One region of the Bradyrhizobium sp. UFLA05-109 genome, then DNA from elsewhere that is predicted to be linked to it. Evidence: predicted binding sites of a transcription regulator. Region 1 holds the regulator's gene; each other region holds the start of a gene.
What was found. Region 1 encodes HrcA, which represses chaperone genes, less so after heat shock. Its sites were predicted from a motif close to GTTAGCACTCNCNNNNNGNGAGTGCTAAC; they were not measured.
Positions count from the first base shown of each region.

Region 1 (4,341 bases):
GACCTCGACGTCATCGGCGACGCGCCAGTGCTTGCCGATCGCCTCTAACACGGCGCCGACGGTCGCAGGCTGCATCAGGGATGGCGTGCCGCCGCCGAGGAAGATCGAGGTGACCTCGCGGCCGGGCGCGCGCTTGGCCGTGGTCTCGATCTCGCGCGCGAAGGCGCGGGCAAAGCGCATCTCGTCGATCGCGGCGTGGCGGACGTGGCTGTTGAAGTCGCAATAGGGACACTTCGACAGGCAGAACGGCCAGTGCACGTAGACGCCGAAGGCGCCCCTGTCAGCGCGGCTCAAGGCAGATCTCCGCAAGTTTCACGAAGGCGCGGGCACGGTGCGACAGGCCAAGGCCCAACGGCGGCAGGCCGTGCTTCTCGATGCTTTCCATCTCGCCAAAGGTGCGCGTGTGGCCGTCGGGCAGGAACATCGGGTCGTAGCCGAAGCCGGCGGTGCCGCGCGGCGGCCAGACCAGCGTGCCGTCGACGCGCGCCTCGACCTCCTCGAGATGATCATCGGGCCAGGCAACGCAGAGTGCGGAGACGAAATGCGCTTTGCGCTGGTCCGGCGTGATGGCGCCGCGCTCCCTCAACAGGCGCTCGATCTGCGCCATCGCCGCGGCAAAATCCTTGTCGGAGCCCGCCCAGCGCGCACTGTAAATTCCCGGCGCGCCGTCGAGCGCGTCGACCACGATGCCGGAATCATCGGCGAACGCCGGAAGTCTCATGGCCTTCGCAGCGGCGATGGCCTTGATCGCGGCATTGCTGCGAAAGTCGTTGCCGGTTTCTTCAGGCTCGTCGAGGCCAAGCTCGCCGGCCGAGACTGCCTCGACGCCGTGCGGCGCCAGCAGCTCCCGCATCTCGGCAAGCTTGCCGGGATTATGGGTCGCGATGATGAGCTTGCCTGTGATTCGCCGGTGCATGGCCTATTGACTACGCCACCGCCATTTTCTGCAAGTCCACGAGACGCGCGACACCCTTGCGGGCCAGCGCCATCAGCGACAGGAATTCCTCCTGCGTGAACGGCTCGCGTTCCGCCGTTCCCTGGACCTCGATGATGCGGCCATCGCCCGTCATGACGAAATTGGCGTCGGTCTCGGCCTCGGAATCCTCGGCATAATCGAGGTCGAGCACCGCCGTGCCGTTATAGATGCCGCAGGAGATCGCGGCGACGTTGTCGCGCAGCACGTTCGCCTTGATCATGTTGCGCGTCTTCATCCAGTTGACACAGTCGGCCAGCGCGACCCAGGCCCCCGTGATCGAGGCCGTGCGCGTGCCACCGTCGGCCTGGAGCACGTCGCAATCGACCGTGATCTGGCGCTCGCCGAGCGCTTCGAGATCGACGATGGTGCGAAGCGAGCGGCCGATCAGGCGCTGGATCTCCACGGTGCGGCCGCTCTGCTTGCCGGCGGAAGCCTCGCGACGGGTGCGTTCCGAGGTCGCGCGCGGGAGCATGCCGTATTCGGCGGTGACCCAGCCGCGGCCCTGGCCCTTGAGCCATGGCGGCAGGCGGTCTTCCAGCGTAGCGGTGACCAGCACATGGGTGTCGCCGAATTTTACGAGGCACGAGCCTTCCGCATATTTGACCACGCCGCGCTCCAGCGTCACGGGGCGCAATTCGTCGGGCGCACGGCGGCTTGGCCGCATGGGAAATCCTCCAAAACTCGCAGGGAAAAGGCTGTTCGCGGTGCTTGTAGGAGGGGGAAGGGGGCCCGGCAAGGGCTTTTCCCCCGTGGCGTCGGAACGTCGCCCCCATTTGGCCAAAGACGCGCTTGTCACGGGCCCTCCGGATGGACAAATTATGTGCATCTGAGAGGAGTTACCGTCTGTGGCCCATCACGATCCGATTCATCTGATCGCGCCGCGCGCGGGCCTCGCCCAGCTCAACGAGCGCTCTCGCGACATCTTTCGTCAAATCGTCGAGAGCTATCTGGCGACCGGCGAGCCGGTCGGCTCGCGCAATATCTCCCGCCTGATCGCGCTGCCGCTATCGCCGGCCTCGGTGCGCAACGTCATGGCCGATCTGGAACAGCTCGGCCTAATCTACGCCCCGCACACCTCCGCCGGCCGGCTGCCGACGGAACTCGGCCTGCGCTTCTTCGTCGACGCGCTGATGCAGGTCGGGGAACTCAACGAGGCCGAGCGACAATCGATCCAGAGCCAGCTTACCAATGTCGGCCACGCCCAATCGGTCGAGGCGGCGCTGGAGGAGGCGCTGACGCGGCTGTCTGGCCTCACCCGGGCCGCAGCCGTGGTGTTGACGCCGAAGTCCAATGCGCGACTGAAGCATATCGAATTCGTCCGCCTGGAACCCGAGCGGGCGCTGGTGATTCTGGTCGGCGAGGACGGCCAGGTCGAGAACCGCGTGCTGACGCTACCGCTTGGAGTTCCCTCCTCGGCGCTGACGGAGGCTTCCAACTTCCTCAATGCACGCATCCGCGGCCGGACCCTCGCCGAGGCGCGGCTCGAGCTGGAAACGGCGCTCGGGCAGGCCCGCGCCGAGCTCGACCAGCTCACCCAGAAGGTGATCGCGGCCGGCATCGCGAGCTGGTCGGGTGGCGAGAACGAGGACCGGCAGCTCATCGTGCGCGGTCACGCCAATCTGCTCGAAGACCTGCACGCGCTGGAGGATCTCGAGCGGGTGCGGCTGCTGTTCGACGATCTCGAGACCAAGCGTGGCGTGATCGACCTCTTGGGGCGCGCCGAGACCGCCGAGGGCGTGCGCATCTTCATCGGCTCTGAGAACAAGCTGTTCTCGCTGTCGGGCTCCTCGACGATCATCTCGCCGTATCGGGATGCCGCCGGGCACATCGTCGGTGTTTTGGGCGTGATCGGGCCGACGCGGCTGAATTATGCCCGCGTGATCCCGACCGTGGACTATGCCGCCCGCATCGTCAGCCGCCTGTTGGGGGGCTGACGGCCGTTTTCGCCTGATCACGGGCGCTTGATTTTCGCGCTGCGAAGCACGATATCCCGGCGAGAAAAATCCCTTGAGACGAGTTCGAGAAGGCAGCCGATGACCGATCAAGACCGGCAACCCGAAGACACGACTGCGCCGACCGGCGAGCCCGTGGTGTCGAAGCCCTACATCATGCCCGACGATCCGGAGCCCGGTTCGGTCGAGATCTTGCAGAAGGAAGCGGCTGAGGCGCGCGACCGCATGCTGCGGACGCTGGCCGAGATGGAAAACCTGCGCAAGCGCACCACCAAGGAGGTCGCCGACGCCAGGCTGTACGGCATTACCGGCTTTGCGCGCGACGTGCTCGATATCGCCGACAACCTCCAGCGTGCGCTTGATGCGGTGCCGGCCGAGGCACGTGCCAATGCCGATCCCGGCCTGACCGCGCTGATCGAAGGCGTGGAACTCACCGAGCGCTCGCTGCTCAACGCGCTGGAAAAACACGGCGTGAAGAAGTTCGACCCCTCGGGCCAGAAGTTCGATCCGAATTTCCAGCAGGCGATGTTCGAGGTGCCCGATCCGTCGGTGCCGTCGGGCACCGTGGTTCAGGTGGTCCAGGCCGGTTACACCATCGGCGAGCGCGTGCTGCGCCCGGCTCTCGTCGGCGTTGCCAAGGGCGGTGCGAAAGCCGCGGCGGCGGCCAACAACAACGAGTCGAACGGCGCGGCGTAAGCCGTGTTCTGAAAGCTGTGTCGTCATTCCGGGTTCGGCTCTCCGAGCTGTCCCGGAATGACAGCTTGCTGGTCTTACGCCGTGGCTGCGATATCCGCAGACTGGATCCGCTTCACGCCGGCCTTGGCCATGTCGGCCCAGGCCTTGGCCAGCGAGCCCTGCGTGTCGATGCCGCGGCAGGCGTCTTCCACCACATAGACCTCGAAGCCGGCCTTGCGCGCGTCGAGCGCGGTCCAGGCGACGCAGAAATCGGTCGCTAGCCCTGCGACGAACACGCGCTTGATCTTGCGCGACTTCAGGTAGGCGGCGAGGCCAGTCGATGTCTTGCCGTCGGCCTCCAGGAAAGCCGAGTAGCTGTCGACGTCCTTGTGAAAGCCCTTGCGGATGATGAGCTCGGCCTGCGGGATCGACAGGTCCTTCGACAGCGCGGCGCCGTCGGTGCCCTGCACGCAATGGTCGGGCCACAGCACCTGCTTGCCGTAGGGCAGGTCGATGGTTTCGAACGGCTTCTTGCCGGAGTGAACGGAGGCGAACGACACGTGCCCCGGCGTGTGCCAGTCCTGTGTCATCACGACATTGGCGAACGATTTTGCGATCTTGTTGATCACCGGCACCACCTGCTCGCCTTCCTTCACGGCGAGGCTGCCGCCGGGCAGGAAGCAGTTTTGCACGTCGATCACGAGCAGCGCGGAGGCATCGTCGGGCTTGATCGCCGTC
Region 1 is NZ_JBBIAR010000007.1:79,221-83,561, reverse strand. It holds gene hemW (radical SAM family heme chaperone HemW) at 1-294, opposite strand, end outside; gene rdgB (RdgB/HAM1 family non-canonical purine NTP pyrophosphatase) at 281-916, opposite strand; gene rph (ribonuclease PH) at 927-1,640, opposite strand; gene hrcA (heat-inducible transcriptional repressor HrcA) at 1,822-2,910, shown strand; gene grpE (nucleotide exchange factor GrpE) at 3,010-3,624, shown strand; gene pncA (bifunctional nicotinamidase/pyrazinamidase) at 3,699-4,341, opposite strand, start outside.

Region 2 (4,341 bases), on a different contig from region 1:
TGGGCGGCTGCAGGTTGTTCTTTTCCAGGATGTCCTTCCGGTAATAGACCATCTGGAAGTCGCCATCGACCTGGATCACCATCGTATGCCCGCCGATCTTCTGGGCAAACTCGCGGAAATAGGGGGCGATGTCCTGGAGGTCGATCTTGCTGTCCTTCGCTATGTAGGGATCGAGGTTTTCGAGCAGTCCAGCCGCCGCGAGCTCGACGCCCCAGCCGGCGGCGAAGACGGCAACATCAATGGAATTCGTTCCCGTGGACCAGTCTTGCTGAACCTTCGGGAAGATCTCAGCATACGGCACTTCATTTACGATGATCTTGGCGCCCGTCAGCTTCTCGAATTCCTTGCCGCGCTGGGACACTGCGCCGGCGATGACGGGTCCCGGGCGCGTCAGGATGTTGATCGTAATGCCGTCATACTGGCCGGCACCGGCGATGCCCGACCACCCGCACAAGGCGACAGCCGACGCGGCAGTTGCCGCAAGCTTTCGAATGTCCATAGGTCCCTCCCGTGTACATTTGATTGAAGTGCCGAGCCTGAGCCCACGCAATCCGTAACCCTACAGCATTTCGCTATCCGGAAAAGCCTGTGCATTCCTAATATGGTGGTTGGCGTACCATCCCGGCGGCCTGGAGCTGGTGTGCAAGCGCAGCAGGACCGAGTGCGGGCATGGTCATCAGCACCGCGGCCGCCGAGAAATGATCCTCGGACCTCGCCGCCAACCTGGGCCTCCTTCATCAGCAACTGGCCAACCAACCGCCATTGAGGAAGTGCTGGCGTTTCGGACAACTGCTTGCCGATTTTCCCGAAGTCATCGAAGCCTATCTCACCGCCGGCGATTGCGATTACCTCGTCAAGGTGGCGTCGAAGGCACCGCGGGCTACGAGTGCTTCCTGCGTGAAAAGGCATCCGCTACAGCAGGTCGTCATTCATACTTCAGCGCGCGGCTGGACCGCATTCTGCACCAACGCCACACCGCGATGAGCGAGCAGCCAGAAGCGGCCATTGAACCGGATTTCAGGATCGCGTCGCATTTTCGTTGGTTACGATCCACGCAATCCACCACGCCGCTGCAGTTCTGAGTATCACCTCAACGCGCGCTGAAGGTAAGGCCGGCGCGCTCCTCCAGACGCTTGCGCAACGCCGGGCCCATCAGCGCGCCCGGCGTCCAGATGCCACCCTCGCCCTCCACATCGCGCACGAGGCAGAGAGCGCTCTCCGTGATCATCTTGCTGGTCGAGCCGTAACCCGGATCTCGGTCGCCCAAGACGACCGCCTCGACGTGTCCGCCGTCCGGTAGCTCGCCCAGGAAGAGGATGTCGTAGAAGCCCTTCTCGCGCTCTTCCCGAGTGGGGCCGGCGCCGGGTTTGAGACCGCCGGTCCGGAACAGGGAAACCATCGTGACAAAGGTCTCCGTTGTCACGTGGGCGATTTCCCCAAATCCCGGCGCGACCATCATCTCGTCGTAAACGAAGTCGGTGCCGTAGGGATGACCCAAAAGGAAATTTGTGCGGTGCACGTTCTTGGTGTTGATCGGCGCCATTGGGAATGGCACGAGCCACACCCTAGTGCCGGGGTCGTATTCGGGGATGAGGCCCGACGGTTGAGACGGCCCGGTAAACCCGGGCGTCAACGCGAAGGGATCACTCAACAGACGGATCAGGGTCGGGTCGCGTGCCGCGGAGGCCAATGTCGCCTGAGCACTTGCCGCGGTGCCGCCAGATATGCTGCCTCTCACCTTGCGCAAGCGGGCCTTGACCCGCCGTGCAGAGCGTCCGAATTTCTCGCGCGCCTTCTCCTGCAACGTGAGCACGCCGAGATCGAACGGGATGGAATCGAAGCCGCAGGAGAAGACGATGCGCGCGCCGGTTCGTTTCGCCTCTTCGTGATGGGCGTCGATCATGCGCCGCATCCAAACCGGCTCGCCGCACAAATCAACATAGGCTGTTCCCGTGGCAGCGCAGGCCGCCACGAGCTCGGGGCCGTAGAGCTGATAAGGCCCGACCGTCGTGATGATTACGGCCGCACGCTCGCACATCGAACGCAGGCTGGCCGGCTCGGCGGCATCCGCCGTGACCAACGGCAAATCGTCCAGTGCGCCGATATCGGCGCGCACCTTCTGGAGCTTGTCGGTCGAGCGACCCGCGATCGCCCAGGATGGCGCATCGTCGCCGCGATAGGACGTCGCCAGATATTCGGCGATGAGGCGGCCGGTGTAGCCCGTCGCGCCATAAACGATGAGGTCGAAGTCCCGCTTCACGACGTTGATCCTCCTCGCGACCCCGCAGCGCAAACTTCAGATCTGTATGTAGTCGTACGCTTCGCGGCCACTGTCGTCAGGGGCCGTGCAACATGCGCTACCACACGGGGCGCTAACCCTGATTGGACCGGCCTTCCGTCGGCAGGATCGCACCGGCTTGCCTGGCGCACTCATTCGATAAGCAGAGCTGAGCCCAGGGTCCGCCGCTTCATTGAACCGTCCCCTCGGTAACGGAGGATACCACGTTCCCGCCCTTGAGTGCGCAACGTCCGGATGGGGTCAATCGCGTCGCTTTTGGCCCGGTTGCCGGATGTCTGCTTGCTCCCTGACCGCGGCGGGATAGCGGACATGCCAACCGCTGTTTGGGCCAACAGGCGACATGGGTCGAAACCCTTGCGCCCAAGTGTCACAGGCTTATGTGAGGAGCGGCGATCACTGGCTCATTGCGACGGCCAATCCAGCAACAATCACTAAAGAGGGAGGATCGCATGAAATTCCGTCCGCTTCACGACCGCCTCGTGGTCAAGCGCATCGAGGCCGAACAGAAGACCGCTGGGGGCATCATCATTCCCGACACGGCCAAGGAGAAGCCCTCCCAGGGCGAAGTGATCGCCATCGGCCCCGGCGGCCGCGACGAGAGCGGCAAGCTGATCCCGATCGACGTCCAGGTCGGCGACCGCGTGCTGTTCGGCAAGTGGTCGGGCACCGAGGTCAAGATCGACGGCCAGGAGCTGTTGATCATGAAGGAAAGCGACATCATGGGTGTTCTCACCGACGTCGCCGGCGCCAGGAAGGCGGCCTAACGCTGACCGCCGCAAATGCTCACCCCTGAGGAGCGCCTGCCTATGCTGCCTCGCAGGTGAGAGACGAATTTCAATTCGGGGAGGACAAATATGTCAGCTAAGGAAGTCAAATTAGGGGTCGATGCCCGCGACCGCATGCTCCGCGGTGTCGAGATCCTCGCCAATGCCGTGAAGGTCACGCTCGGTCCAAAGGGCCGCAACGTCGTCCTCGACAAGTCGTTCGGCGCGCCCCGCATCACCAAGGACGGCGTTGCCGTCGCCAAGGAGATCGAACTCGAGGACAAGTTCGAGAATATGGGCGCGCAGATGGTGCGGGAAGTGGCGTCGAAGGCGGCGGATGCCGCCGGCGATGGCACTACCACCGCGACCGTGCTCGCCGCCGCGATCGTCCGTGAAGGCGCCAAATCGGTTGCCGCCGGCATGAACCCGATGGACCTCAAGCGCGGTATCGACCTCGCGGTCGACGCCGTCGTTGCGGACCTCGAGAAGAACTCCAGGAAGGTCACCTCGAACGAGGAGATCGCCCAGGTCGGCACCATCTCCGCCAATGGCGATGCCGAAGTAGGCAAGTTTCTCGCCGATGCCATGAAGAAGGTCGGCAACGAGGGTGTCATCACCGTCGAGGAAGCCAAGTCACTCGAGACCGAGCTCGACGTCGTCGAGGGCATGCAGTTCGACCGCGGCTATATCTCGCCCTACTTCGTTACCAATGCCGACAAGATGCGCGCTGAAATGGAAGACGCCTACATCCTGATCAACGAGAAGAAGCTCTCCTCGTTGAACGAGATGTTGCCGCTGCTCGAGGCCGTGGTGCAGACCGGCAAGCCGCTGGTCATCGTGGCTGAAGATGTCGAAGGCGAGGCGCTCGCGACCCTCGTCGTGAACCGTCTGCGCGGCGGCCTGAAGGTCGCGGCCGTCAAGGCTCCGGGCTTCGGCGATCGCCGCAAGGCCATGCTCCAGGACATCGCGATCCTGACCGGCGGCCAGGCGATTTCGGAAGATCTCGGCATCAAGCTTGAGAACGTCACGCTCAACATGCTCGGCCACGCCAGGAAGGTGATGATCGACAAGGAGAACACCACGATCGTCAACGGCGCCGGCAAGAAGGCCGACATTGAGGCGCGCGTGGCCCAGATCAAGGCGCAGATCGAGGAGACCACCTCGGACTACGACCGTGAGAAGCTCCAGGAGCGTCTCGCCAAGCTCGCCGGCGGCGTCGCGGTGATCCGCGTCGGCGGCGCGACCGAGGTCGAGGTCAAGGAGCGCAAGGATCGCGTT
Region 2 is NZ_JBBIAR010000010.1:75,200-79,540, forward strand. It holds gene Q3C01_RS09400 (ABC transporter substrate-binding protein) at 1-499, opposite strand, end outside; gene Q3C01_RS09405 (Lrp/AsnC ligand binding domain-containing protein) at 763-984, shown strand; gene Q3C01_RS09410 (saccharopine dehydrogenase family protein) at 1,091-2,260, opposite strand; gene Q3C01_RS09415 (co-chaperone GroES) at 2,749-3,063, shown strand; gene groL (chaperonin GroEL) at 3,154-4,341, shown strand, end outside.
Region 2: a site for HrcA is predicted at 2,689-2,717, ahead of Q3C01_RS09415 (co-chaperone GroES). Genes of this name have one in related genera too.

Region 3 (4,341 bases), on a different contig from region 1:
GATCATCACCTTCTTGGCGCGACCGAGCATGTTGAGCGTGACGTTCTCGAGCTTGATGCCGAGATCTTCCGAGATCGCCTGGCCGCCGGTCAGGATCGCGATGTCCTGCAGCATGGCCTTGCGGCGATCGCCGAAGCCCGGAGCCTTGACGGCCGCGACCTTCAGGCCGCCGCGCAGGCGGTTCACGACGAGGGTGGCGAGCGCCTCGCCCTCGACGTCCTCGGCGACGATGATCAGCGGCTTGCCGGTCTGCACCACGGCCTCGAGCAGCGGCAGCAGTTCGTTCAGCGAGGAGAGCTTCTTCTCGTTGATGAGGATGTAGGCGTCGTCCATCTCAACGCGCATCTTGTCGGCGTTGGTGACGAAGTAGGGCGAGATGTAGCCGCGGTCGAACTGCATGCCCTCGACGACGTCGAGCTCGGTCTCGAGCGACTTGGCTTCCTCGACGGTGATGACACCCTCGTTGCCGACCTTCTTCATGGCGTCGGAGAGGAACTTGCCGATCTCCTGGTCGCCGTTGGCCGAGATGGTGCCGACCTGGGCAATCTCCTCGTTCGAGGTGACCTTCTTGGAGTTCTTCTGGAGGTCCGCGACGACGGCGTCGACGGCGAGGTCGATACCGCGCTTGAGGTCCATCGGGTTCATGCCGGCGGCAACCGCCTTGGCGCCTTCACGGACGATCGCAGCCGCGAGCACGGTCGCGGTGGTGGTGCCGTCGCCGGCCGCGTCAGCGGACTTGGAGGCGACTTCGCGCACCATCTGGGCGCCCATGTTCTCGAACTTGTCGTCGAGCTCGATCTCCTTGGCGACCGTGACGCCGTCCTTGGTGATGCGGGGAGCGCCGAACGACTTGTCGAGGACGACGTTGCGGCCCTTCGGACCGAGCGTGACCTTCACGGCGTTGGCAAGGATCTCGACGCCGCGCAGCATGCGGTCGCGGGCGTCGACGCCGAATTTCACTTCTTTGGCTGACATATTGGTTTCCCTGAGTTGTCTTGGTCTCATCTCACCCTTGGCGAGGCGCCCGGCAGGCGCTCCTCAGGGTGAGCGGTGCGAGCGGTAGAGTTAGGCGGCCTTCTTCTTCGAAGCCGGAGCTTCGAGCACGCCCATGATGTCGCTTTCCTTCATGATCAACAGGTCCTGGCCGTCGATCTTGACCTCGGTGCCCGACCACTTGCCGAACAGCACGCGGTCGCCGACCTGGACGTCGATCGGGATCAGCTTGCCGCTCTCGTCGCGGCCACCGGGGCCGACGGCGATCACTTCGCCCTGGGAGGGCTTTTCCTTGGCCGTATCGGGAATGATGATGCCGCCAGCGGTCTTCTCTTCTGCGTCGATGCGCTTGACCACGACGCGGTCGTGAAGCGGACGGAATTTCATGCAGTCCTCCTAAGCATTTGCACGAGATGGAGATTTTTGGGTTGTTAGCAGTCGATGCCCGCGAGTGCTACGCAGGCGAAATGGAGATAGGACAGGTTTTTTACGGGAGCAAGGGCTTCTAGCAGAAAAATCAGCACTCAGAAGGCTCGCCTGCCAAAAACATTTTCCATCCTTAACCGGACCCAGCTATTAGCAGGCGTCGCGATCTGCTGCTAAAGCATTGAATTTCAACAACTTGTTAAACTTTTGGGCTTGAGATCGGTTGGCAGTGTGCGTCACATTTCTCTCATGTGAGCGCATCTCCACCGGGTGGCTCTTTAGGGCAGTCCGAGTAAGCCACCCCTTGAATATGCGCTCCTGCAAAGGAGGCTGGCATGGGCTTGCGGGTTGGGGGTGTTTCCGACGACTTCCGGAAACAGTTGCTGGGTTACGGGCTGACGACGGCGCAGATTCTTTACCGGATGCCGGATCATCCCTCGCTGCTCCAGACCTACATCTGGCAGAACTACGATCTGTTTCCGAAATTCCCGGCGCTGACGGATTTCCTCGCCTTCTGGGAGGAGAAGCTCGACGGTCCGCTCTATTCGGTGACGGTGGCGCATTCCAAGCTGATCAAGCCGGCTGAGCTGCGCGCGGTCGACGGCGTGTTCAGGCTGAACTGAGCGCGGCCGCGGAGTTGTAGTTTCCGCGGAGTTGTAGCGTGGGCAAAGCGAAGCGTGCTCACCACTTCTGTTGACGGGGTCACAGAAGTGGTGGGCACGTCGCTTGCGCTCCTTTGCCCACCCTACGATTTCCGAATTCTGTGCTAGCCTTTGTCTCCAGAACAAGAACGGGAGGAAGCAATGGCCAAGCGGAAGGTGACCTCGCGCAGCGCGGCGCAATCAGCGGTGAAGAAGAAGTGGCACGGCAACAAGGTCGCCGGGCGATCTTCAGCCCGCAAGGCCGTGAAGGCGAAAGCTCGCACCACACCTGCCAAAACGCGCATCCGGCCCAAGCAGAGCATCGCCGTCAGCCATCACCGCGAAGAGGATTTCAAAGCCGATGGCCTGCGCGCGTACGCGCATTATCGCGATCTCGGCATCGCAGCGGCAACACATGGTCTCGCGCAAGCCCACGTCATCCGCCTGCTGCCGCCGTGCAATCCGGCCGAGGTGTCGAAGCTCCACTACCACGACGTCGAATTCCAGATGGTCTACGTGCTCAAGGGCTGGGTGAAGACCTACATGGACGGCCAGGGCGAGACGCTGATGAAGCAGGGCAGTGCCTGGACCCAGCCGCCGAAGATCAAGCACATGATCCTCGATTATTCGGACGACGTGGAATTGCTGGAGATCATCCTGCCGGCGGAGTTCAAGACGGTGGAGATCACGGCGTAATTCTCGCGCCATTCCTGGGAGCGACACGTCCTTCCCGCTGTCATTCCGGGACGCGCGTAGCGCGAGCCCGGAATCCATTTCACTTCTTGCGTTGCTGTCAAATGGATTCCGGGCTCGCGACTTCGTCGCGCCCCGGAATGACGAGCGGAGAGAGACTAATTCAACACCCCCACGATCGCGCCGATCAAACACGTCGTCAGCGTCCCTGATACGATCGATTTCAGGCCGAGAGCGTTGATCTCCTCGCGCCGCTCCGGGGCCATGACGCCGAGGCCGCCGATCATGATGCCGAGGCTCGCGAAGTTGGCGAAGCCGCACATCGCATAGAGCATGATCAGGCGCGAGCGCGCATCGAGCGCATCGGGGGCGAGCTTCGAAAGATCGACATAGGCGATCAGCTCGTTGAGCACCGTCTTGGTGCCCATCAGGCTGCCGGCCGTGACGGCCTGATCCCATGGCAGCCCCATCAGCCAGCACACCGGCGCCATGACGAGTCCCAGCAGGCGTTGCAGCGAGATCGCCGCGCCGTCGATGTTCGGCAACAGCCCGAGCGCGGCATTGACGAGATAGACCAGCGCCACCAGCACGATCAGCATGGCGACGATGTTGAGCAACAGCTCGAGCCCGGCGGAGGTGCCCTTGACGATCGCATCCATCGTGCCGGAGGCGTGCATGTCGGGGTCTTCGAGCGAACCGCCGGTGAGGCGGTCGCAGGTCTCCGGCACCATGATCAGGCTGACCAGGATCGCGGCCGGCGCGCCGAGCACCGAGGCGATGACGAAATGCGCGGCCGCGTCCGGGATCAGCGGCGCAAGCAGCGTCGCATAGAGCACCAGCACCGTGCCGGCGATTCCGGCCATGCCGCCGGTCATCACCAGGAACAATTCGCTGCGCGTCATCTGCGCCAGATACGGCCGCACGAACAGCGGCGCTTCCACCATGCCGAGGAAGATATTTGCCGCGGTCGACAGCCCGACCGCGCCGCCGACCCCTAGCGTGCGCTCGAGCAGCCACGCCATGCCGCGCACGATCGGCGGCAGCACGCGCCAATAGAACAGCAGCGTCGTCAGCACGCTCATCACGAGCACGATCGGCAGCGCCTGGAAGGCGAGGATGAAATCGGCGCCGGGTGCCTTGAGGTCGAAAGGCAGGGGACCGCCGCCGACATAGCCGAACACGAACGACGTGCCGGCGCGCGAGGCCGCCGAGATCGCGCCGACCGCGTCATTGATGGCGCCGAAAGCATGCGCGACGAACGGCAGCTTGAGCAGGACGATCGCGGTGAGGAAGGTGACGACGAGGCCGATTCCAGCCTGGCGCAGCGAGACCGCGCGACGGTTTTCCGCCAGCGCCCAGGCGATCGCCAGCAATGCGAAAATGCCGAGTGCCGATTGCAGTCGCAGCATGATGTCCCCAATCCCGCAATGATTATGGCAGCCGGGCCGTTGCAAAGGCAATGCCGGGGCGCACTGGAGCCCGGCCGGTTGTTGACAAGACTACCGGCCTCAGTCACGCCACAGCGTCAACACCATCCGCGCGGGGCGCCAATAGCCTTGCCGAACAAGAGCAGCTTCAAGAGCAGCCA
Region 3 is NZ_JBBIAR010000013.1:15-4,355, forward strand. It holds partial or broken gene groEL (chaperonin GroEL) at 1-975, opposite strand, end outside; gene groES (co-chaperone GroES) at 1,066-1,380, opposite strand; gene Q3C01_RS11565 (usg protein) at 1,755-2,042, shown strand; gene Q3C01_RS11570 (cupin domain-containing protein) at 2,223-2,756, shown strand; gene Q3C01_RS11575 (NupC/NupG family nucleoside CNT transporter) at 2,912-4,162, opposite strand.
Region 3: a site for HrcA is predicted at 1,424-1,452, ahead of groES (co-chaperone GroES). Genes of this name have one in related genera too.